DNA from 4 places in the Pseudomonas sp. GW821-FHT10C09 genome. Region 3 is predicted to be linked to each of the others. Evidence: predicted binding sites of a transcription regulator. Region 3 holds the regulator's gene; each other region holds the start of a gene.

Region 1 (5,819 bases), on a different contig from region 3:
GCGATGGCCATGGCCTCGGTACTGGAACGCCACGCCAACGGGCGTCCGAACTTCAGCAGCAAGGTCCTGACCTCGGCGGAGGAAAACCTCACTCACACAAACCTGAAGCAGCAGATCCAGAGTCTGTTTTCCGGTGATTGCGACGTGGCGCTGCTGTACTTCGCCGGTCACGGCCAGTTTGATACCAGCATCGATGAAGGCCTGCTGATCCCGCAGGATTTCGGTCAGGGCGTCGAAGGCATCCGCATCAGCGACATCCTCAACTGGGCGGAAAACGCCCCCCACATCAAAAACAAAATCATCATCCTCGACTGCTGCCAGGCCGGCGCGGCGGCCGCGATGCGCGGGTTGCGCGGTGGCAGCAGCGTGATCAGCGAAGGCATGACCATTCTCACCGCCTGTAAAAAAGACCAGGTGGCGCTCGAAGGTCGCGGCCACGGCGTGTTTACCGACCTGTTGCTGCAAGCACTGCACGGCGGAGCCGCCAATGTCTTGGGTAAGGTCACGCCCGGCAGCGTGTATTCGTTCGTCGACAACGCACTTGGGGCATGGGAACAACGACCGGTGTTCAAGACCAACGTCTCGCAATTTGTGCCGCTGCGCGAAGTCACGCCGCTGATTGCCGAAGAAACCCTGCGCAAGCTCAAGGACTGGTTCCCGGAACCTAGCTACGTGTTCCCGCTGGACCCCAGCTACGAACCGACCGAGGCCGCGTTCGATCCCGACAACGGCGAAATCTTCAAGCAACTGCAAAAGTGCAACCGCCACAGCTTGATCGAACCGGTCGACGCCGAGCACATGTACTACGCCGCCCTGCATTCCACCGGCTGCCGCCTGACCGCCCTCGGCGCCTATTACCGCGAACTCGCGATCAAGGGACACTTCTGATGCCTGTGTTTATCAGCTACCGCCATAGCGATCGCCCCCACGCCATCGCCATCAGCACTCGCCTGATTAAGGCCAACATCAAGACCTACTTCGACGTGCTGGATCCGGAATCACAGACCACTGACGACATTACCGGGGTCATCACCCGCAACATCACCGCGTGCACGCATCTGATAGCGGTGGTCTCGGACAAAACCGCGCTGTCGTGGTGGGTGCCGTTCGAAATCGGTGAAGCGACCATCAGTAACCGACGGATCTGCTCATTCAAGACAGGACCGGTGGAACTGCCGCTGTATCTCGATAAATGGCCAAAGCTCAGCACCGACACGGATCTGGAGTTTTTCATTGATGCCTACCGAGAAGAAGTGACGACAAAGCGCTCAATGGCGCTGGATTCGATCAACGAATCCCTTTACGGCACCTACAGACGCAATGCCGAACTGTTCCACGACCAGCTCAAGAACCGTATTCGACGGGGTTTCTGACAGGCACAAAAAAGCCGACATCGCTGTCGGCTTTTTTGTGGGTCACTGCTTCGGCGGTTCAGCCGGTTTCGGTGCCGGGTTTTCAAAGATATTCAAACGTTCACGAAGCTCATGGGCCGGCAGCGGTTCTTTATCCGCCGGCAACGCGTTCGGATCAACTGGCTTGGCCGGCACTTCGCCCGGACCGCCCTGCCCTTGTACTGCGGGGGCTGGTGCCGGCTCTGGCGCAGGTTCTGCACCTTGTGAACCTTCAATGGCCTTTTGGGCTTTCTTGGTCAGTACCACGATGTCGATGCGGCGGTTGACCGGATTGAACGGGTTCTCACGGTCGAACAGGGCCGACGAGGCGTAACCGACCACCCGCGCGACCTGTTGATCCGGATAGCTGCCGGCGACCAGCGCACGGCGAGCGGCGTTGGCACGGTTGGCCGAGAGTTCCCAGTTGCCGAAATCACCGGTGCCCGAGTACGGCTTGGCATCGGTGTGGCCGCTGATGCTGATCTTGTTCGGCACCGCTTTGATGGTGTCGGCCATGGCCAGCAGGATGTCTTCGAAGTACGGTTTCAGACGCGCACTGCCGGAGTCGAACATCGGGCGGTTTTCGGCGTCCATGATCTGGATGCGCAAACCGTCCTGCGTGATCTCGAACAGGATCTGGTCCTTGAATTTCTGCAGCTGCGGATTTTCATCGACCTTGTTCTGCAATTCTTGCAGCAACAGTTCCAGGCGTTCCTTCTCGACCTGCTCGGCCATGCCTTCGACCTGTTCGGTGTCGACAGTGACGCGGTCTGGCTGCGGCTGGGATTTCACCTCGGGGTTGAGGGTTTTCTCCGGCGCCAGGGTCGGGGAGCCGCCCAGATCGATGATGTACGGCGTGCCACTTTCGGTAAAGCCGACCGGGTCTTTGAAGTAACCGGCGATGGCGATCTTCTGTTCCGGTGTGGCGGTGGACAGCAGCCACAGCACCAGGAAGAACGCCATCATCGCCGTCGCGAAGTCAGCGAAGGCGATTTTCCAGGAGCCCCCGTGATGCCCGCCCGCGTATTTTTTTACGCGCTTGATGATTATCGGCTGGTTATTTTCCATGACTTAGCGACCGCGAACCGCTTGTTCCAGCTCAGCGAAGCTAGGACGGTGCGCCGGGTACAGAACCTTGCGACCGAACTCCACAGCCAGCGATGGCGGCATGCCGGACGCCGAAGCCACCAGCGAAGCCTTGATGGCCTCGTAGACGTTCAGCTCTTCCTTGGCATCGTGGGCCAGGGCATGGGCCAGCGGGCCGAAGAAGCCGTAGGCGGCGAGAATACCGAAGAAGGTACCGACCAGTGCCGCACCCACGTGCACGCCGATCATTTTCTGATCGCTTTCACCCAGGGAGGCCATGGTCACCACGATACCCAGTACCGCCGCGACGATACCGAAACCCGGCATCGCATCAGCAATACCGTTCACCGCGTGGGACGGGTGATCGAGGTCTTCCTTGAGGCTGGTCAGTTCCATGTCGAACAGGCCTTCCAGCTCATGGGGAGCCATGTTGCCGGACGACATGATGCGCAGGTAATCGCAGATGTACGCGGTCATGCGGTCATCTTTGAGCACCGCCGGGTACTTGGCGAAAATCGGGCTCGCGGCAGCATCTTCGATGTCGCCTTCGATGGCCATCATGCCTTCGCGGCGGCTCTTGTTGAGGATCTCGTAAATCAGGCCCAGCACTTCAAGGTAAAAAGTGTGGTTGAAGCGCGAGCTGAACATCCCGAAGGCTTTCTTCAGAACGTTTTTGACCATATGGCCAGGGTTGGCTTGCAGGAATGCGCCAAAGGCTGCGCCACCGATAATCATCACCTCGAAAGGCTGGATAAGGGCAGCAATCTTGCCGTGGGAGAGCACGTACCCGCCGAGCACGCTCGCGAATACGACAATGATGCCGAGAATTTTAGCCATAGGTAGGAGAGCACTTACTGAGTCGGGTTCAAGGTCATATTCGGAGGTCGAAAAATCTCTTCTTCTCCTTATCGGCAAAACTGCGCCAGACTATAGCCCGTTCAAGCGAAAAGCTAATTTAGCCTACTCCGGGCATAGGTAATGCAGACGAAGATTGCGTCCAACCATGGCTAACCAGACGAACATTCCCACTCAAAAACCAACGACACTCGAAGGCTGGGTCAAGCTTCTCGATGGCGTGCGCCTGCCGGTTCCGCAGGAAAGCCATGACCGTGTCTGCAGGGCCATCGCCGATAATCGCAGCTCGCTGCGTGATATCGCCGAACTGATGCAAGACAGCCCGGCCCTGGCCTTGAGCATCATTCGTGAAGCCAACCGCCATACCCACGGCAGCATGACCGAGCCTGCGGAAAACCTGGAAGTGGCGATCAATCGCCTCGGTTTGAAACGCACCGAAGAACTGCTCGCCCGCCTCCCCGCCGAACCCCAAATGCAGATCCCGCTTGCCTTGCGCCAGCTGCAATTGATCAGCCAGCACGCGACGCAACAGGCCAATGGTTTTTTTGCCAGTCGCCTGGCGCGGCTGTGGCAGGACATTCATTGGGGCAGTCTGCTGTTCCTCTCGCCGCTGTGGCCGATGGCGTTGACCTATCCGCAATTGCTCGAAGAATGGGAGCTGCGGGTCATCCACAAAGGCGAATCGGCGCGCAAGGTCGAAAAACAGTTGTTCGGCGTGCGCCTGCTGGATATTTGCCAGGCCCTGGTGACCATTTGGCGCCTGCCGGTGTGGGTGGAACAGGGCTATCGCCTGCTGCTGACCGAGCAGCGCGAACTGGTCAAAGTGCTGCGCATTGCCCGCGACAGCGATCATCCGTTGCGCCAGCAAAACCGCCTCGATGACGATCCGACCTTGCGCCGCTGGCTCAATCAGCCGGCCAATACCGTGCTGCTGGCCAACGGTCTGGCGCTGTCGGCGCAACAGGCGTGGGACAGCCCGCACAGCGAGCGCTGGCAATACCTGACCAGTCTTTACCTGCAAACGCCGATGGCCGACGTGCAGCAGCAGTTGCACCAACAGGCCGCCAACAGCGCCCGGCTGCATGCCATGCCGGACCTCTGGCACCCCGCCGTTTCGCTGCTCTGGCCGTTGGGCATGAACCGTGTCCACGCCGCCTTGCTGCCGGCCCCGGCGCCGACCACCGAAGACCTGGCAAAGTGGCGCAGCCAATGCGCCGAGTTGCTGGTGGAGCCAAGCCCGTTCACCAACGCGATGCACTTGACCACCTCCGCCCGGGACGCTTTGGTCGCGTGCGGCATGCGTCGGGTCATGATCTTGATGGCCGACCGCACGCACGCCAATCTGCGGGTGCATCAGGTTGCCGGTTTGCCCACAGAAACGGCGGGGCTGAATTTCGTGGTTAGCCAGAGCTCCGTGCTGCAACGTTTGCTCTCGCAGCAGGCTCAGGTGCGCCTGACACCAGCCAACACCGCGCAGTTCTCGGCGTTGCTGCCTGGCAACCTGCGTGCGCAGTTCCGTGGCGAACACTTGATCCTGCGCTCGCTGGTCAATAATGGTCGGGTGATCATGGTGGTGGTGGCGGATCAGGGCGGCGGGCCGTTCTCGGAAATCACCGTGCAAGCCTTTGGCAAAACCGCGCAGTGCATCGAGAAAGCCTTGAACACCTTTAGCCACCGCGGCCAATGACGCTGCGCTACAATCCACCCTTTTGTGCCCTGGAGACCTCACATGCCTGACTTCTCTGGCTTGCCGCTGGTGATCGAGCCGAGCGACTTGCTCCCTCGCCTCGAGGCCCGCAATCTGATTCTGGTGGACCTGACCAGCAGCGCCCGCTATGCCGAAGGGCATATTCCGGGCGCGCGTTTTGTCGATCCGAAACGCACTCAACTCGGTCAGGCACCTGCACCGGGGCTGATGCCGCCGCAAGCGGCACTTGAAGCGCTGTTTGGCGAGTTGGGCCACAACCCCGATGCGGTGTACGTGGTGTATGACGACGAAGGTGGCGGCTGGGCCGGGCGTTTTATCTGGCTGCTGGACGTTATCGGTCACCGTAAATACCACTACGTCGACGGCGGTCTGACGGCCTGGCTGGCAGAAGGTATGCCGATGTCGATCCAGATCCCGGCCCCCGCTGGCGGCCCGGTGAAGTTGACCCTGCACGACGAACCTACCGCGACCCGCGAGTACCTGCAAAGCCGTCTCGGCGCCGCCGACCTGGCGATCTGGGACGCGCGCGGGCCGCTGGAATACTCCGGCGAGAAAGTGCTGGCGGCCAAGGCCGGGCACATTCCGGGCGCCGTCAATTTCGAATGGACTGCGGGCATGGATCAGGCGCGCAACCTGCGCATCCGCACCGACATGCCGCAGATCCTCGAACAGCTAGGGATCAGCAAAGACAAAGAAGTCATTACCCACTGCCAGACTCACCACCGTTCTGGCTTCACTTATCTGGTGGCCAAATCCCTCGGTTATCCGCGGGTCAAAGG
Region 2 (5,819 bases), on a different contig from region 3:
CCGCAGCGATCTGGTCAAGCAAACCATGGACGCCCTCGGACGTTTGGGCGTGCGCTTTTCGCTGGATGACTTCGGCACCGGGTTCTCGTCCTTCGTGCACCTCAACAGCCTGCCGATCGCCTTGCTCAAGGTCGACAAGAGCTTTGTCGGTGGCATGGAAGAACGTGAAGAGAACCGCAAACTGGTCCACGCCATGATCAACCTGGCGCACAACCTCAATCTTGAGGTCGTCGCGGAAGGCGTGGAAACCGCAGAACAACTGGATCTGTTGCGCGGGTTTGGTTGCGATCAAGTGCAGGGGTATCTGATCAGCAAGCCGTTGCCGCTGGCGGATCTGGTTGAGTACCTGACCTACGGCAGCGATCAGCTGCCAGTGCTGGAAGTCGTGAACTAACCACATACCCCTGAGGGAGCGAGCTTGTGTGGCGAGGGAGCAAGCTCCCTCGCCACAAATGCTCGCGAGATTTCATTCGGCCTGAGCGATCTTGAAGCCTTGGGATTGAGGCTCCTGCCGAATCATCCGCTTCATCTTCCATTCAAACGCCAGCGTCAAACTCACCGCCGCGCACGCCAACCCCAGCGCCAACCCCCACCAGACTCCGGTCGGCCCCCAGTGCAAGTGGAAGGCCATCCACCATGCGGCCGGTGCGCCAATCAGCCAGTAACAGCCCAACCCGACCAGGAACGTGGTTTTGGCGTCCTTGAGCCCGCGTATGCAGCCCATGGCGATGGTTTGCGTGCCATCGAACAGCTCGAACCACGCCGCCACCGCCAGCAGGCTCACAGCCAATTCAATCACCGGGCGGAATGCCGGGTCGTTGTGATCGAGGAACAGGCCGATCAACTGATTCGGCAGGAACCAGAAGACCATCGCAAACCCCAGCATTGCCGCCGCGCCGAAGGCAATACCGACCCGACCGGCCAACCGCGCATCCAGCAACTGCCCGGCGCCGTAATGTTGGCCGATGCGCATGGTGATCGCATAAGACATCCCCGCCGGAATCATGAACGCCACCGACACAATCTGCAGGGCGATCTGGTGCGCCGCCAGTTGCGTGCTGCCCATGGTGCCCATGCACAACGCGGCGAACGCAAACAGCCCGACTTCCACCGCGTACGTGCCGCCAATCGGCAGGCCAAGGCGCCACAGCTCTTTCAGGTACTGCCGGTTCGGCCGCGACAGGCCCTGGCGCAACGGATACGCGTCATACGCCGGATGCCGGCGGATGTGCAGCGCCAGCGCCACGGCCATCAAGTTAGCGACAATCGCCGTCACCAGACCGATGCCCATCAAACCTATTTTCGGCAGGCCGAACATGCCGGTGATCAACGCATAGTTGAGCAGGAAGTTGGCCACGGTGCCGCCGAGGCTGATGACCATCACCGGCGTTGCGCGGCCGATGGCGCTGGTGAAACCACGCAACGCCATGAAACTCAGGTAACCGGGCAGGGCGAACGGCAGGATCGTCAGGAACTGCCCGGCGGCGTGGACGTTGGTTTCGGTCTGGCCGAATAGCAGCAACACCGGTTTGAGGTTCCACAGCAGCAACCCGGCCACCAAGGCCATCAACCACGCCAGCCACAAACCGGCCTGGGTCAGTCGTGCCGCGCCGACAATGTCGCCCGCGCCCTGACGAATCGCCACCAGCGTGCCGACCGCCGCAATCACACCGATGCAGAAAATCGACACGAACGAGTAAGTCGCCGCACCCAAACCACCGCCGGCCAACGCTTCGGGGCTCAAGCGCGCCATCATCAGGGTGTCGGTGAGGACCATCAGCATGTGCGCCAACTGCGAGGCAATCAGCGGCCCCGCCAGCCGCAGGATGGCCCAGAGTTCAATACGCGCTGGATGCTTCATGGTCATCACGCTCGATTATCAAAGAGGTCTGGAAAGCGTCGATTCTCGGCGCTTCACGGGGTTAACACAAAGGGATAAAAAGGATGGGTAGCATGAGTCAGACTCATGTTGGACAGATTCTGCTACGGTAGCCGGATTGCGCTATAGGAGCTTTCCTCATGTCCCGACGTCTTCCTCCCTTGTATGCCTTGCGCGCATTTGAAGCGGCGGCGCGGCATAGCTCGTTCACCCGCGCGGCTGAAGAACTGTCGATCACTCAAAGCGCGGTGAGCCGGCATATCCGTACCCTCGAAGAGCACTTCGCCTGTCGGTTGTTTCACCGCAGTGGGCGCAACTTGCAACTGACCGAGTCGGCGCGGTTGATCCTGCCGGGCATTCGTGACGGTTTCACCGCCCTGGAACGTGCCTGCAATACCTTGCGCGCCGAAGACGACATCCTGCGCATGAAAGCCCCGTCGACCTTGACCATGCGCTGGCTGCTGGCGCGGCTCAGCCGTTTCCGGCACCTGCAACCGGGTAATGAAGTGCAGCTGACCAGCGCCTGGATGGACATCGACTCGGTGGACTTCAATCAGGAACCGTTCGATTGCGCGGTGATCCTCAGCAGCGGACATTTCCCGCCGGACTGGGAGGCCACGCTGCTGTTCCCCGAGGAGCTGATCCCCGTCGGCGCGCCGAATCTGCTGAACGATCAGCCGTGGGACGTCACGCGCCTGGCCAGCACCGAGTTGTTGCACCCGACACCGGATCGGCGTGACTGGCGCAGTTGGCTCGACCGCATGGGCCTGACCGATCAGGTCTCGCTCAAGGGCGGCCAGGTGTTCGACACCTTGGAACTGGGCATGATCGCCGCCGCTCGCGGCTACGGCGTGTCCATGGGGGATTTGCTGATGGTGGCGGAGGATGTTGCGCAGGGACGCCTGAGCCTGCCGTGGCCGACGGCGGTCGCCAGCGGTGAGCATTACTACCTGGTCTGGCCGAAAACCCGCCCCGGAGGTGAACGTTTGCGCCGGCTCAGCGATTTCCTGCTGGGTGAAGTCCGGGCCATGGATTTGCCGGTTGTGCAGCGTCTGAGCTGAATCGATAGAGCCCTCGCAGTAGAGGCCTTGCGCCATATCCCCGCTAATTACTCAAGTATTCAGTTTTGCCGCCGAATATCTGCAGGTGGAACCTTCGTGCAGGTTCGACGCTTTTCCCCATTATCTGGAAAATTTTGCTGAGTGTTCAGCCCGATCAAGCAGGATCAGGTTGCTCGGCCAGGAGCTGTCATGTCTCAACCCCGTGCCCGGATCGCCTCACAGCTTGGTCTTGCGCTTGCCGTGATACTGGCGATTGTCATCACTGGCAGTACCGTGTTCGCCCTGCGTTCGCTGGACACTGCCAACCTCGCCACCCGCGAAGAGCACCTGGCCAGTGAAGCCCGGTTGCTGGCCGATCAGCTGAGCACCTTTCACGGCACCTTGCGTGAAAGCACCCAGCGCCTGGCCGGCCTGTTCGAGAAGCGCTTCAGCGCCGGCCTGAGCGTGCATCCGGATGAGCCGGTGGCCGTGGCGGGCACGCAGACCCCGGGCTTGCACTTGGGCAGCGAAGTGTTGAACAACAACTTCAAGGAAGTCGACGAGTTCAAGCAAATGACCGCCGGCGTGGCGACGTTGTTTGTGCGCAGCGGCGAAGACTTTATCCGGGTCAGCACTTCCCTGACCAAACAGGACGGCAACCGCGCCATCGGCACGCTGCTCGATCATGCTCACCCGGCGTATGCACGCTTGATGGCGGGGCAGAGCTACGTCGGTCGCGCCTTGCTGTTTGATCGCTCCTACATGACGCAATACACCCCCGTGCGCGACAGCAGTGGCAAAGTGATTGCCGTGCTGTTCGTCGGGTTCGACTACACCGACGCGCAGAACGCGCAGTTCGACAACCTCAAGCGTTTCCGTATCGGCCAGACCGGCTCCTTGGCGTTGCTCGATGAGCAAAGCAAATGGCTGGTGCCGATTTCGGGTGTGCAAGCACTGGATCAAGCCGTCCCGGCCATCGTCGGACTGGCGAAGACACCGGGCAAAGGCCAGTTCTGGAGCGACAAATCCGAGGATTTCTACAGCGTGTCCGTGCCGTTCGATGGCGGCCCTTGGTCGGTCGTGGCGAGCATGCCAAAAGCTGAAATCAGCGCGGTGACCTGGAGTGTCGGCATTCAATTGGCCATCGGCAGTCTGCTGGCGATGTTGATTGCGGTTGGATCGGCCGTCTGGTTGCTGCGCAGTAAACTCGCGCCGCTGGGTGATCTGGTGCGTCAGGCCGAAGCCTTGGGCGCCGGTGATTTGAGCGTGCGCCTGAACGTGGCGAGCAATGACGAGATCGGTCAACTGGCCCGCGCGTTCAACCAGATGAGCCAGGCCCTGTCGACCATGGTCGAGCACATCCGCAAGGCCTCGGCCGAGGTCAACAGCCGCGCCCAGGCCTTGTCCGGTCTGTCCGGTGGTGCCTATGAAGGGATGGAGCAGCAGTCCGGCGAGATCACCAGCATGGCCGGCGCCGTGGAAGAATTCAGCGCCACGTCCCTGAACATTGCCGACAACATGGGCAGCACTCAGCGCCTGGCCCAGGAAAACGCCCAGCAAACCCAGATCGGTCGTACCTCGATGGACGAAGCGTCTGCCTCGCTGGAACAAATCGCCGGTGCGCTGAACAGCACCGCGACGGTGATCAACACCTTGGGCCAGCGCTCCCAGGAAATCGGCGGCATCGTTGGCGTGATTACCGCGATTGCCGAGCAGACTAACTTGCTGGCGCTGAACGCCGCCATCGAAGCTGCCCGCGCCGGTGAGCAGGGCCGTGGCTTTGCAGTGGTGGCCGATGAGGTGCGTAACCTGGCGTCGCGCACTCGTCAGGCCACTGACGAAATTTCCGGGATGATCAGCAGCATCCAGCAGGAAACCGGCAATGCCATCAGCACCATGGAGCAGGGCAATGTGTTGATGCAGGAAGGCCTGTCGCGTAACGCCAATGTGGCTTCAGCTCTGGCGCGGATCGATGAGCAGAGCCGTTCCGCCGGTCAGCAGTTTGCGGCGATTACCACCGCGACTCAGGAGCAAAGCAGCACTGCGACGTTGCTCAGCAGCAACCTGCAGAGTATTGCGTTGGCGAACAGTGAGCAGCGTGAGGTGGTGTCGAACTTGGCGGTGACGGCCAAGGAACTGGAAAGCCTGGCGGCGGACTTGCGCCAGGAGGTTGACCGGTTTCGTTGAGGCGCCGCTGAAATAGCTTTCGTCGGAACGCCGCCCGGAGCAAGCTCGCTCCCACACTGGATTTGTGATCGACACAAAACCCCTGTGGGAGCGAGCCTGCTCGCGAATGGGATCACCTCAATTCAGGATAAATCCCCGGCTAGTCGCACTTGGCATTGCTCGACACTTCCTTGGTCGCCTGTTTCAGCTGGCTACCCAGTTCTGCCGCATTGGTGCTGCTGTAAACCCGGCCACCGGTGTTTTCAGCGATGCAGCGTGACGGGCCACCGGCGCCGATTTTCACTACGTTGACCCTCAGGCGCGGTTGTTCCCTGGCGATTCGGCGGGACACCGCGCACGCGTCTTTCTGGCAACCGTCCTCACCGTCGACAAACATCACGATCACCGCATCGTTATTGCGCCCGTCGACCGTGCTCGCCGCATAGGCCAGGCTGTCGGCCAGCGGTGTACCGTCGTTGGGCACCAGGCCGCGGATCCCGTTGATCAACCGCTGACGGTCGCCGAACCTGAACACGCCCTGGTCCGGTGTTCTTTCGCAACCGGCGAAGGTGATCAGACGCGTGTCGATCTTCGGATCGAGCCCGTTGATCATGCCGGCCAGCGAGTCCTTGGCGACGTCCATGCGACTGGGTTTGGCGAAGATCGCCCGGGTGCGGTTCACGTCCAGGTACTTGTTCATCTCATTGCCGAAGAACCAGTCCTCATCGGATTTC
Region 3 (5,819 bases):
TCGGCACTGTTGGCACCCAGGCGAACCAAACGGTTACGCACCAGTACCAGTTCGCCGACCATGTTCATGATTTCGTCGAGACGCGCGGTATCGACCCGCACGGTGGTCTCGGCTTCGCTGGCCGGTTTTTCCGGCGGCGGCGCAGCCGGAGCACGGGCCGGGGCCGGTGCAGCGGCGGCAACCGGTTTCGGCGCCTCGACTTTCGGTGCCTCGGCTTTTGGATCTGGCACCTTGGCCACGGGTGCCGCTGCCTTGGCAACGGGCGCCGCAGCAGTGACAACAGAGCCTGTCGCCACGTCGGTGAACTTGCCTTTACCGTGCAATTCGTCGAGCAGCGATTCGAACTCGTGATCGGAGATCAGATCCCCGCCCGCCGCCGCTGCAGTTGGCGCAGGTGTAGCCGGAACCGAAGCAATGGCCGACTCCAGCGCGTCCACCGCAAAGTTGCCCTTGCCGTGCAGCTGGTCGAGCAATGCTTCAAATTCGTCGTCGGTAATGTCGGAGCTGTCGCCCGCCGCTTTCGGTGCAGCCGGTGCCGCTGGCGCAGGGGCCACGGCGTCGACGGCGAACTGGCCTTTGCCGTGCAGTTGATCGAGTAACGACTCGAACTCGGCATCGGTGATTTCGTCGCTGGCAGCGGCATCGCTGGCAGGCGTTGGTGCAGCCACTGGCGCTTCGGCCTGAGCCTTGACGGCATTCAGCGAGTCCAGCAGTTGTTCGAATTCGTTATCGGTGATGTCGCCCGATTCGCTTTCGGCGGCAGGTGCTTCAACCACTTCAGCAACCGGTGCAGCTTCATCTGCGGTTTGCGGCTCGGCCAGACGGGCCAGGGCCTCCAGCAATTCAGGTGTCGCAGCGGTGACCGGGCTACGCTCGCGGACTTCGCCGAACATGCTGTTCACCGCGTCCAGCGCTTCGAGGACCACGTCCATCAGTTCCGAATCGACGCGACGCTCACCCTTGCGCAGGATGTCGAACACGTTCTCGGCGATGTGGCAGCACTCCACCAGCTCGTTGAGCTGGAGGAAGCCGGCGCCCCCTTTTACAGTGTGGAAACCGCGAAAAATTGCATTGAGCAAGTCCGCATCATCCGGTCGGCTTTCCAGCTCGACCAGTTGTTCGGACAGTTGCTCTAGAATCTCGCCGGCCTCAACCAGGAAATCCTGAAGGATCTCTTCATCGGCGCCGAAGCTCATTAAGGGGGTGCTCCTACAGGTCTAAAAACCTAAAAAACCTAGAATGCTGAAACGCTAAAATCCCAGGCTGGATAGCAAATCGTCCACATCGTCCTGACCGGACACAACGTCTTCTCTTTTATCGGCATGAATCTGCGGACCTTCACCCTGAGAGAGATGTTTTTGTGGATCTTTTTCGGCGAGCATCGATTCACGGTCATGTTCGATACCCGCAAAGCGGTCTACCTGGCTGGCCATGAGGACGAGCTTGAGCAAATTGCTTTCAACTTCGGTGACCAACTGGGTCACGCGCTTGATCACCTGACCGGTGAGGTCCTGGTAATCCTGTGCCAGCAGGATGTCGTTGAGGTTGCTCGACACCGTGCGGTTGTCCTCGGTGCTGCGTGTCAGGAAACCGTCGACGCGGCGGGCCAGCTCACGGAACTCTTCAGCCCCGACTTCGCGGCGCATGAACCGGCTCCAGTCCGTGCTCAACGCCTGGGCTTCTTCGCTCAGGCTGTTGACCAGCGGCGTGGCGCTTTCCACCAGGTCCATGGTGCGGTTGGCCGCGGCCTCGGTCAGCTTGACCACATACCCCAGGCGCTCGGTGGCGTCCGTGATTTGCGACACTTCCTCGGCTTGCGGCATGTTCGGGTCAATCTGGAAATTGACGATCGCGCTGTGCAGCTCGCGAGTGAGCTTGCCCACTTCCTGATACAGGCCACGGTCACGGGTCTGATTGAGCTCATGGATCAGTTGCACAGCCTCGCCGAACCTGCCTTTTTCAAGGCTGGCGACCAGTTCGACGGCATGTTTTTTCAGGGTCGATTCAAAATCGCCCTGTGAAGATTCTTTATGCTCCATAGCTCCCCCGTGGCGCAGTGGATCAACCGATGCGTTCGAAAATCTTCTCGATTTTTTCTTTCAACGCCTGGGCCGTGAAGGGTTTGACCACATAGCCGTTTACGCCGGCCTGGGCCGCTTCGATGATCTGCTCGCGCTTGGCTTCAGCGGTCACCATCAGCACTGGCAGGTGCTTGAGCTTTTCATCGGCGCGCACGTGGCGCAGCAGATCGATACCGGTCATGCCAGGCATGTTCCAGTCCGTTACCAGAAAGTCGATGCTCCCGCTGTTGAGAACCGGAATGGCAGTAGTGCCATCGTCAGCCTCGACCGTGTTGGTGAACCCAAGGTCACGCAACAGGTTTTTTATGATCCGCCGCATCGTTGAGAAGTCATCAACGATGAGGATTTTCATGTTCTTGTCCAATTCGACCTCCAAGCAGTCTTAAACGCGCCCAGCACCTGGACGCGCCATTTCAATCAATTCGGCAATTCACTCGATGACTGTCTGGAGCACAACAGATCGCGACCGGTGCCGTTCAAATCCGCACCAGCCCCGTTCGCAGTGTCCCCACACTGCCTTCAGCGCGCTCGCCACTCCCCCAAACGCCCCCGCAAACGGGCCGCGCACTGGCTGTGTAACTGGCTGACCCGCGATTCGCTGACCCCCAGGACCTCACCGATTTCCTTGAGATTCAACTCTTCGTCGTAGTACAGCGCCAACACCAGTCGCTCGCGCTCCGGCAAATTGGCAATCGCGTCCGCCAGCGCCGCCTGGAAGCGTTCATCTTCCAGATCGCGTGACGGCTCGAGATGAGCACTCGCGCCATCCTCATGCAGCCCTTCGTGTTCGCCGTCCTGCAACAGATCGTCGAAACTGAATAAGCGGCTGCCCAGGGTGTCGTTCAAAATCCCGTAATAATCGTCGAGACTCAATTGGAGTTCGGCCGCAACCTCGTGATCTTTAGCGTCACGGCCGGTTTTAGCTTCAATAGAGCGAATTGCGTCACTGACCATACGGGTATTTCGGTGGACCGAGCGTGGCGCCCAGTCCCCCTTGCGTACTTCATCGAGCATGGCGCCGCGGATTCGTATGCCCGCGTACGTCTCGAAACTTGCGCCTTTGCTGGCGTCGTATTTGGTCGACACTTCAAGCAGGCCGATCATCCCGGCCTGGATCAGGTCTTCAACCTGGACACTGGCCGGCAGACGGGCCAGCAAGTGGTAAGCAATGCGTTTGACCAGTGGCGCGTAACGCTCGATCAGCTCGTACTGCGCGTCACGTGCCGACTTCTTGTAGAGGTTGTAGCCACTGGCTGTCATAGGACGGGTCCTGCGGTCTGTTGCACGAGGCGCTCGACGAAAAACTCAAGGTGCCCGCGCGGGTTGGCAGGCAGCGGCCAGGTATCAACTTTCTGCGCGATGGCCTTGAACGCCAGGGCGCACTTGGAACGCGGGAAGGCTTCATACACGGCACGTTGTTTCTGCACAGCCTTGCGCACGCTTTCGTCGTAAGGCACCGCGCCGACGTATTGCAAGGCCACGTCGAGAAAGCGGTCGGTGACCTTGGTCAACTTGGCGAACAGGTTGCGACCTTCTTGCGGGCTCTGGGCCATGTTGGCCAGGACGCGGAAGCGGTTCATGCCGTAATCGCGGTTAAGCAGTTTGATCAGCGCGTAGGCGTCGGTGATCGAGGTCGGCTCGTCGCAGACCACCAGCAAGACTTCCTGCGCTGCGCGAACAAAACTGACTACCGAGTCACCTATGCCCGCAGCGGTGTCGATCACCAATACGTCGAGGTTGTCGCCGATGTCGCTGAAGGCCTGGATCAGGCCGGCGTGTTGAGCCGGGCTCAAATGAACCATGCTCTGGGTGCCAGACGCGGCCGGAACGATTCGAATACCGCCCGGGCCCTGCAACAGAACGTCGCGCAGCTCGCAGCGGCCTTCGATCACGTCGGCCAGGGTACGTTTGGGTGTCAGTCCCAGCAGGACGTCAACGTTCGCCAGGCCCAGGTCAGCGTCCAACAGCATGACGCGACGGCCGAGCTCAGCCAGGGCCAGCGACAAATTCACTGACACGTTAGTCTTGCCGACGCCACCTTTGCCGCCGGTCACCGCGATCACCTGTACGGGATGCATGCTGCCCATGTTATTTCTTTACCTTGTCTTGCATAGACGGAGGCCACATTACTGGCTGCGCGTTCGCAAATGGAACAATGCATGGCAGACCATCGATGTAGGTACAAAAACTGTTCATTACTACCTTAGCCAACCTGCTTGGTCGGGCTGTGGTAAATATCAGCGAACATGTCAGCCATGGCTTCTTCGCTGGGTTCTTCCTGCATTTGTACGCTTACGGCGCGACTGACCAACTGATGACGGCGCGGCAGATGCAAATCATCCGGGATCCGCGGGCCATCGGTCAGGTACGCCACCGGCAATTCATGACTGATCGCCAGGCTCAGCACCTCGCCCAGACTTGCCGTTTCATCCAGTTTAGTCAGGATGCAGCCAGCGAGCCCGCAGCGTTTGTAACTATGATAAGCGGCTGTTAGAACCTGTTTTTGGCTGGTGGTTGCGAGCACCAGGTAATTTTTTGATTTGATGCCACGCCCGGCCAGGCTTTCGAGCTGCATGCGCAGGGCTGGATCGCTGGCCTGAAGGCCTGCGGTATCAATCAGCACCACGCGTTTGCGCAGCAGTGGCTCCAGCGCCTGAACCAGCGATTGGCCCGGATCGACGTGGGTCACCGACACATTGAGAATGCGCCCCAGCGTCTTGAGCTGCTCCTGGGCGCCAATGCGAAAGCTGTCCATGCTCACCAGCGCGATGTTCTGCGCGCCGTACTTGAGCACGTAACGGGCTGCGAGCTTGGCCAGGGTGGTGGTCTTGCCCATGCCGGCAGGACCAACCATGGCAATCACGCCGCCTTCTTCCAGCGGCTCGACTTCCGGGGTAGCAATCATCCGCGCCAGGTGCGCCAGCAACATGCGCCAGGCCTGACGGGGTTCATCGATATCACCGATCATCGCCAACAGATCGCGCGACAACGGGCCGGACAGGCCGATGCGTTGCAGGCGACGCCACAGGTTGGCCTGGGCCGGACGGCTACCTTGCAGCTGATTCCAGGCCAGCGAACCGAGCTGTACTTCCATCAGTTCGCGCAGGCTGTTGAGCTCGAAACGCATCGAGTCGAACGCACGTGGATCCACGCCGCCAGCAGCCGGTGCCGGAGCAGGCGCGGAGCGACGCGGTTCGGCGTAGGTCGGTTCGATCAGTGGCTCGGCAGCGGTCAGTGGCAGGCCGGCGAACAACTGGCGATTGGTGGTCTTGTCGCCTTCGGTCTCGCCATCGCCACGCAGGCTCAATTCAGCCTGGGCAGTGACGATGCGCGATTGGGTCTTGCGCAGCTCATCCTCGAGTTCCATGTTCGGAACACGCGGGGCCAGCGCCGACAATTTGTAATCCAGCGCAGCCGTCAGCTCGACACCACCGGCAATCCGGCGATTGCCGATAATGGCGGCATCGGCGCCCAGCTCATCACGAACCAGTTTCATGGCCTGACGCATATCGGCGGCGAAAAAACGCTTAACTTGCATAAACCACTACCTCAGCCGTTGGGCCCTACTGTCGCAACGATGGTCACTTGCTTGTTGTCAGGGATTTCCTGATAAGCCAACACATGCAAACCCGGGACTGCCAGTCGGCCAAATCGCGACAACATGGCGCGAACCGGGCCGGCCACCAGCAGAATCACCGGTTGACCTTGCATTTCCTGACGCTGCGCCGCATCGATCAA
Region 4 (5,819 bases), on a different contig from region 3:
GGAGCATGTCCGAATACAGCTTTACCTCAAAAAAGATCCAGCTATACAGCAGCACCATGACCAGGCCGATTGGCCAGCACCAGGGGTTCTGTTTGACCGTCAACCAGACGGCAATCACACCGAGGGCGGCGGCAAACAGTTCAAGCCCGGACATGGAGGTTCCTTGGGGAAAGCGAAGTGGGGGCGAGATTGTACCTAGACAGCAGGAAAGGGCGATAGCGACACGGGACTGAAATCAGAAACACAACTGTGGCGAGGGAGCTTGCTCCCGCTGGGCTGCGTAGCAGCCCCGAATACTGCAACCGGATTTCTACAGGAGAAACTCAGTCAGCTGATTTTGCGACTGCTGCGCAGTCGAGCGGGAGCAAGCTCCCTCGCCACAGGGTTTATCGTGTGTGCTGTTAAACGCGAAATTGCTTGAGCAAGCCGTTCAGCTGTTCGCTCAGGTCTTTGAGTCGAACACTGGCCACACTCGATTGCTGCGCCGCCAGTGCAGTGCTGTGGGACAAGCCCGCAGCCTGGGTCACGTTCTGATTGATGTCTTCCACCACATGGGCCTGCTGCAATGTCGCGCTGGCGATCGACGCGTTCAATCCGTTGAGGTTGCGTAACGCCTGGCCAATTGCATTCAGGCTCGCACCGGCCAGGCCGGCCTGTTCGATGGTCAGTTGTGACGCGCGACTGCTGTCGCCGATGACCTTGACCGCGGCTTCCGAATGGCTTTGCAGGCGTTCGATCATCGACTGGATCTCTGCTGTGGACTTCTGCGTGCGCTGGGCCAGCAGGCGCACCTCATCGGCCACCACCGCGAATCCTCGACCCTGTTCACCCGCCCGGGCGGCTTCAATGGCGGCGTTGAGGGCGAGCAGGTTGGTTTGCTCGGCGATGGAGCGGATCACCTCCAGGACGCTGCCGATCTGCGTGCTTTCCGTTGCCAGGGTGCGTATCACCTCTACGGCTTGATCGATGGTGCCGGACAGTTTGTCTATCTGTTGCAAGCTGCCGTCGATGTTTATCTGGCCTTGCTGCGCCTGGGATTCGGCATCGCGCATTTCGCTGGCAGCATGCTCGGCGTTCTTGGCCACATCCTGCACGCCATAGGTCACTTCATTAATGGCCGTGGCCACCAGTTCCATCTGTTGGGACTGTTGCTGGCTGCGTTGTTGGGCCTGGGCGGCGTCATTGCCCAATTCACTGGACGACTGACCCAACGCGCTGGCGGACACCTGCAGCTCGGTGACCACCAGGCGCAGCTTGGTGGTAAACGCGTTGAAGTGCCGAGCCAGTTGCGCCACTTCGTCCTGACCGTGGGTATCGAGGCTGCGGGTCAGGTCACTTTCACCGCTGGCGATGTTGGCCATGGCGTTCACGGTGTCCTGGAGCGGGCGCACAATACTGCGCGCAATCAGGATGACCAACAGCGCCATCACCAGCGCAATCACCACGCCGACGAAAGTGGCCTTCCACACCTGGCCATTGAATTCGGCCTGCATGTCATCGATGTACACGCCCGAGCCGATCACCCAGCCCCAAGGCTCGAAGAGTTTGACGTAAGAAGTCTTTTCGACCGGGGCACTGGCGCCCGGTTTCGGCCAGCGGTAGTTGACCATGCCGGCGCCCTTGGCCTTGGCCACGGCGACCATTTCGTTAAACACTGCAAAACCGTCCGGGTCGCGGATGGCCGACAAGTTCTGGCCGTCCAGCTTGGGGTTGGCCGGGTGCATGATCATCACCGGCGTCAGATCGTTGATCCAGAAATAGTCGTTCTGGTCATAGCGCAGTCCACGGACCGCGGTCAGTGCCTGCTTCTGCGCGGCATCGCGGGTGAGGGTGCCGGCCGTCTCCAGGTCATGGTAGTAATTCAGAATACCGCTGGCGGTCTGCACGACGTGCTGGGTTTTCTGCGCCTTGGCCTGATAAAGGTCGTCGTGAATCTGCTTGAGCATCAACACGCCCAACGTCAGCAACATCACCACCGACACGATCAAGATGAGCCACAAGCGTCGGCTGATCGACACACTGCGCAAGCTGTTCATAACGCTGTTACTCCGATTTTCTTTTTATTGTCATAAACCATTGCCAGCATCCAACCACGCTTTGCCGGTCGGGCATATGCGACCCAAGTCCTATTCCGCGGCAGCGTTTTAGAGGCTTGTCTGATAGGATTTCGGCCCCGCGCGGAAAAACCTGAATCACGCTCGATTTTCACGGAATTTTTACGGTTTCGTCTGGTTCCTGTGCGCGCGGAACTTCAACTACGCTCAGCGCAATGAACGTTTAAACAAAACTGACGGGGCATGCCTGGGGGCATTGCTTCTTGGGGGATTGATGGATCTTTGGACCGCCTTTCAGGCATTGATACTTGGGGTAGTAGAAGGGCTGACGGAGTTTCTGCCGATTTCCAGTACCGGGCACCAGATCATCGTCGCCGACTTGCTCAACTTCGGTGGGGAGCGGGCAATCGCGTTCAATATCATTATCCAGTTGGGTGCAATCCTGGCGGTGGTGTGGGAGTTTCGTCGCAAGATTCTCGATGTGGTTACCGGTTTGCCGACGCAACCGAGCGCGCGTCGTTTCACCGCCAACCTGCTGATCGCCTTCATGCCGGCGGTGGTGCTGGGGGTGATTTTCTCCGACCTGATTCACCATTACCTGTTCAACCCGATTACCGTTGCGACGGCGTTGGTGGTGGGCGGTGTGATTATGTTGTGGGCCGAGAAACGCCAACATCAGGTGCATGCCGAAACTGTCGACGAGATTACCTGGCAAGACGCGCTGAAAGTCGGTTTCGCCCAGTGCCTGGCCATGATTCCAGGAACATCGCGTTCCGGGTCGACCATCATTGGCGGGTTGCTGTTCGGCCTGTCGCGCAAGACCGCTACCGAGTTCTCGTTCTTCCTGGCGATGCCGACCATGGTCGCGGCGGCGGTGTATTCGGGTTTCAAATACCGCCACCTGTTCGTGCCGGCGGATTTTCCGGTGTTCGCGATCGGTTTCGTGACGGCCTTCATCTTCGCGATGATCGCGGTTCGCGGCCTGCTCAAGTTCATTGCCAGCCACAGCTACGCGGCGTTTGCCTGGTATCGGATCGTGTTTGGCCTGGTCATTCTGGCCACCTGGCAGTTCGGCTGGGTTGACTGGTCTGCGGCCAAGCCATGAGTGACGCCGGCAGGCGCCACGACCCCGGTCGCAGGTCCGGGGGAGAGCGCATCCAGCATCCACGGTTGAAACTGCTGGTTTTTGCCGCGCTGTGTGCGCTGCCGCTGTTTGGGTCGGTGTCGCTCTGGCTGCGCGGGGTGTCACTGATTCCGCTGGCGGCGTACGGGATCGTCAGTGTGCTGGCGTTTTTCCTGTACTGGAGCGACAAGCGCAAGGCCCGCGCCGACGCCTGGCGCACGCCGGAAAATGTCTTGCACGCGGTCGAACTGGCCGGTGGCTGGCCTGGCGCCTTGTTGGCCCAGCAAGTGTTTCGGCACAAGACCCGCAAAGTCTCCTATCAGTTGCTGTTCTGGCTGATTGTGTTGCTGCACCAGGTGTTCTGGATCGACCAGATGTTTCTCGGCGCGAACCTGCTGGCCTTGTTTTAAAGCAGCAGTCCCACCTGGGTGCGCTTGGGCAGCTTGCTCACCACCAGTTGGTGGGATCGTTGCAACAAGGCTTGTAGTTCTACGGCGCCCAGCGGGTAGGGCGTTTGCATGATGATCCACTGGGCTCTCGCCAGATAGGGAGCCGGGTGGATGCCCGGCCGGTCGCAATGTCCCAGGAACAGGTCCTTGTCGACCTTGAAGGCAAGGGAGTCGCCGCGCAGGTTCTGCAGCGCGAACATTTTGTTTCCGGCAATCGAAAACACCCGCACACCGCCCCATTTATAGTCTTCCCGCGCACCCGGCAGCGCGAGACAGAACTGCGCGACATCCTCTTCGCTCATCCGTCCAGCCTTCATATCAATCGGTCCCCACACGCATTGAATGTTTCGATCAAATGGTCGAGCCAAGCGCGAACCGCTGGCATCACCCCCCGCCGGTGAGGGTAGACCGCTTGCAACCAGCCGCCAGGCAATGACCACTCGGGCAGCAGTTGCACCAGCGAGCCGTCTTCCAGCTCCGGCTCGCAATACATCATTGGCAACAGGGTAAAACCCTGGCCGGCCAGAGTGCAGGCCTTGCGCACGATGAAGTCATCAATGCCCAGCCGCGCCTCCATGCTGAGATCGACACTTTTGCCCTGTTGATCCAGCAGGCGGATATGCACCATGCGATCGGCTTCAAGGGCGCCGAGCACGGGCAAGGTTTTCAGGTCTTCGGGGTGATTGATTTCACGCCCGTGCAAAAACGCCGGGGTGGCGACCATGGCCATTTGTGCCTGGCGCAGGCGTCGGGTCACCAGTAGCGGATCTTCGTCGCCCAGCTCACGCACGCGCAAGGCGACATCAACGCCTTCAGTCACCAGGTCGACCCGGCGGTTGAGCAGCATCACTTCCAGTTGCACCTGCGGGTATTTTTCAAGAAATCGGGCGATGACCGTGGGCAACATCTCGTGCGCGAGGCCGACGGGGCAGGACACCCGCAAGCGCCCACGCGGTTCGCTGGACATGCTGGCCACCGCTTCATCGGCCATTTCCGCTTCCAATAGCATCGCCTGACAGTGCCGCAGGTAGCGCTCGCCGACGGCGGTCAGCTTGAGTTGGCGGGTGGTGCGTTGCAGCAGACGTGCACCGAGGCGCTCTTCCAGCTCGGCGATACGCCGTGACAGGCGCGACTTGGGAATCCCGAGCAAACGCCCGGCGGCCGCAAAACCGCCAGCTTCCACCACCTTGGCGAAATAGTAGAGATCATTGAGGTCTTGCATGACGGCAGTCCGATTGTTCTATCAGTGGGACGAACTATCGCATTGTTGCGGTCTAATCAGCCATTGGTTTCGTCTGTAGGATTCACTCCATCAGATCGCCCCGTGGCGGTCCTCACCTGGAGATCCCACATGAAACTGTTGCATATCGATTCGAGCATTCTTGGTGACAACTCGGCTTCCCGTCTGCTGAGCAGCGAAGTCGTCAAAGCCTGGCAAACCGCAGAGCCGAACGCCGTGGTCACTTACCGCGACCTGGCCGCCGACGCCATCAGCCATTTCTCCGCCACGACGCTGGTTGCTGCTGGCACTACCGCTGAACTGCGCAACGCCGCCCAACAGCACGAAGCCGAGCTGAGCGCCACTACCCTGGCTGAATTCCTCGCCGCCGATGCCGTGGTGATTGCCGCACCGATGTACAACTTCACCATCCCGACCCAACTCAAGGCCTGGATCGATCGCATCGCCGTTGCCGGTCAGACCTTCCGTTACACTGAAGCCGGCCCTGAAGGCCTGTGCGGTGGCAAGAAAGTCGTGATCGTTTCGACTTCCGGTGGCCTGCACGCCGGTCAAGCCACAGGTGTGGCTCACGAAGAGTACTTGAAAGTGCTGTTCGGCTTCATCGGCATCACCGACATCGAGTTCGTCCGTGCCCATGGCCTGGCCTACGGTGATGAAGTGCGCACCAAAGCCATGAGCGACGCTCAAGCGCAAATCAGCGAGCAGTTGTTCGCCGCCGCGTAAGGCTTGCGTAAAAACGCAAAACTGCTCAGGCAACACCCCAAAAAACTCTGTATTCTGGTCACGCAAGTGCCAGATACGGAGTTTTTTGTTTCTGGCCGTTTCAGGTTGTGGCCCAGGTTATGCAACAGGGGGTTAACGCTCCCGTTCTGCAACGACCTTGGTGGCCGCGATTGCTGGTACAAGGCCGCTGCCTCGATCATCCGAGGAGAACGGGCTTTCCGGTCAAGTAA

Evidence for each region. The regulator FliA, encoded in region 3, starts transcription of late flagellar genes. The targets are predictions, from matches to a motif close to CTAAAGTTTNNNNNNNNNNNGCCGNTAA.
Region 1: a site for FliA is predicted at 3,383-3,410, ahead of motA (flagellar motor stator protein MotA). Genes of this name have one in related genera too.
Region 2: a site for FliA is predicted at 2,991-3,018, ahead of AC07N8_RS16540 (methyl-accepting chemotaxis protein). Genes of this name have one in related genera too.
Region 4: a site for FliA is predicted at 2,165-2,192, ahead of AC07N8_RS05680 (methyl-accepting chemotaxis protein). Genes of this name have one in related genera too.

Annotation. Positions count from the first base shown of each region.
Region 1 is NZ_JBWKNG010000011.1:172,853-178,671, reverse strand. Features, by position in the region: gene AC07N8_RS13710 (caspase family protein) at 1-888, shown strand, start outside; gene AC07N8_RS13705 (toll/interleukin-1 receptor domain-containing protein) at 888-1,373, shown strand; gene motB (flagellar motor protein MotB) at 1,416-2,459, opposite strand; gene motA (flagellar motor stator protein MotA) at 2,463-3,314, opposite strand; gene AC07N8_RS13690 (HDOD domain-containing protein) at 3,481-5,019, shown strand; gene AC07N8_RS13685 (rhodanese-like domain-containing protein) at 5,062-5,819, shown strand, end outside.
Region 2 is NZ_JBWKNG010000014.1:148,898-154,716, reverse strand. Features, by position in the region: gene AC07N8_RS16555 (putative bifunctional diguanylate cyclase/phosphodiesterase) at 1-394, shown strand, start outside; gene AC07N8_RS16550 (NorM family multidrug efflux MATE transporter) at 467-1,861, opposite strand; gene AC07N8_RS16545 (LysR substrate-binding domain-containing protein) at 2,020-2,940, shown strand; gene AC07N8_RS16540 (methyl-accepting chemotaxis protein) at 3,130-5,106, shown strand; gene AC07N8_RS16535 (vWA domain-containing protein) at 5,246-5,819, opposite strand, start outside.
Region 3 is NZ_JBWKNG010000007.1:116,700-122,518, forward strand. Features, by position in the region: gene AC07N8_RS09000 (chemotaxis protein CheA) at 1-1,196, opposite strand, end outside; gene AC07N8_RS09005 (protein phosphatase CheZ) at 1,251-2,039, opposite strand; gene AC07N8_RS09010 (chemotaxis response regulator CheY) at 2,062-2,433, opposite strand; gene fliA (RNA polymerase sigma factor FliA) at 2,601-3,341, opposite strand; gene fleN (flagellar synthesis regulator FleN) at 3,338-4,168, opposite strand; gene flhF (flagellar biosynthesis GTPase FlhF) at 4,285-5,619, opposite strand; gene flhA (flagellar biosynthesis protein FlhA) at 5,631-5,819, opposite strand, start outside.
Region 4 is NZ_JBWKNG010000004.1:261,778-267,596, reverse strand. Features, by position in the region: gene pnuC (nicotinamide riboside transporter PnuC) at 1-154, opposite strand, end outside; gene AC07N8_RS05680 (methyl-accepting chemotaxis protein) at 402-2,036, opposite strand; gene AC07N8_RS05675 (undecaprenyl-diphosphate phosphatase) at 2,329-3,159, shown strand; gene AC07N8_RS05670 (DUF1294 domain-containing protein) at 3,156-3,587, shown strand; gene AC07N8_RS05665 (MmcQ/YjbR family DNA-binding protein) at 3,584-3,943, opposite strand; gene AC07N8_RS05660 (LysR substrate-binding domain-containing protein) at 3,940-4,848, opposite strand; gene AC07N8_RS05655 (FMN-dependent NADH-azoreductase) at 4,978-5,589, shown strand.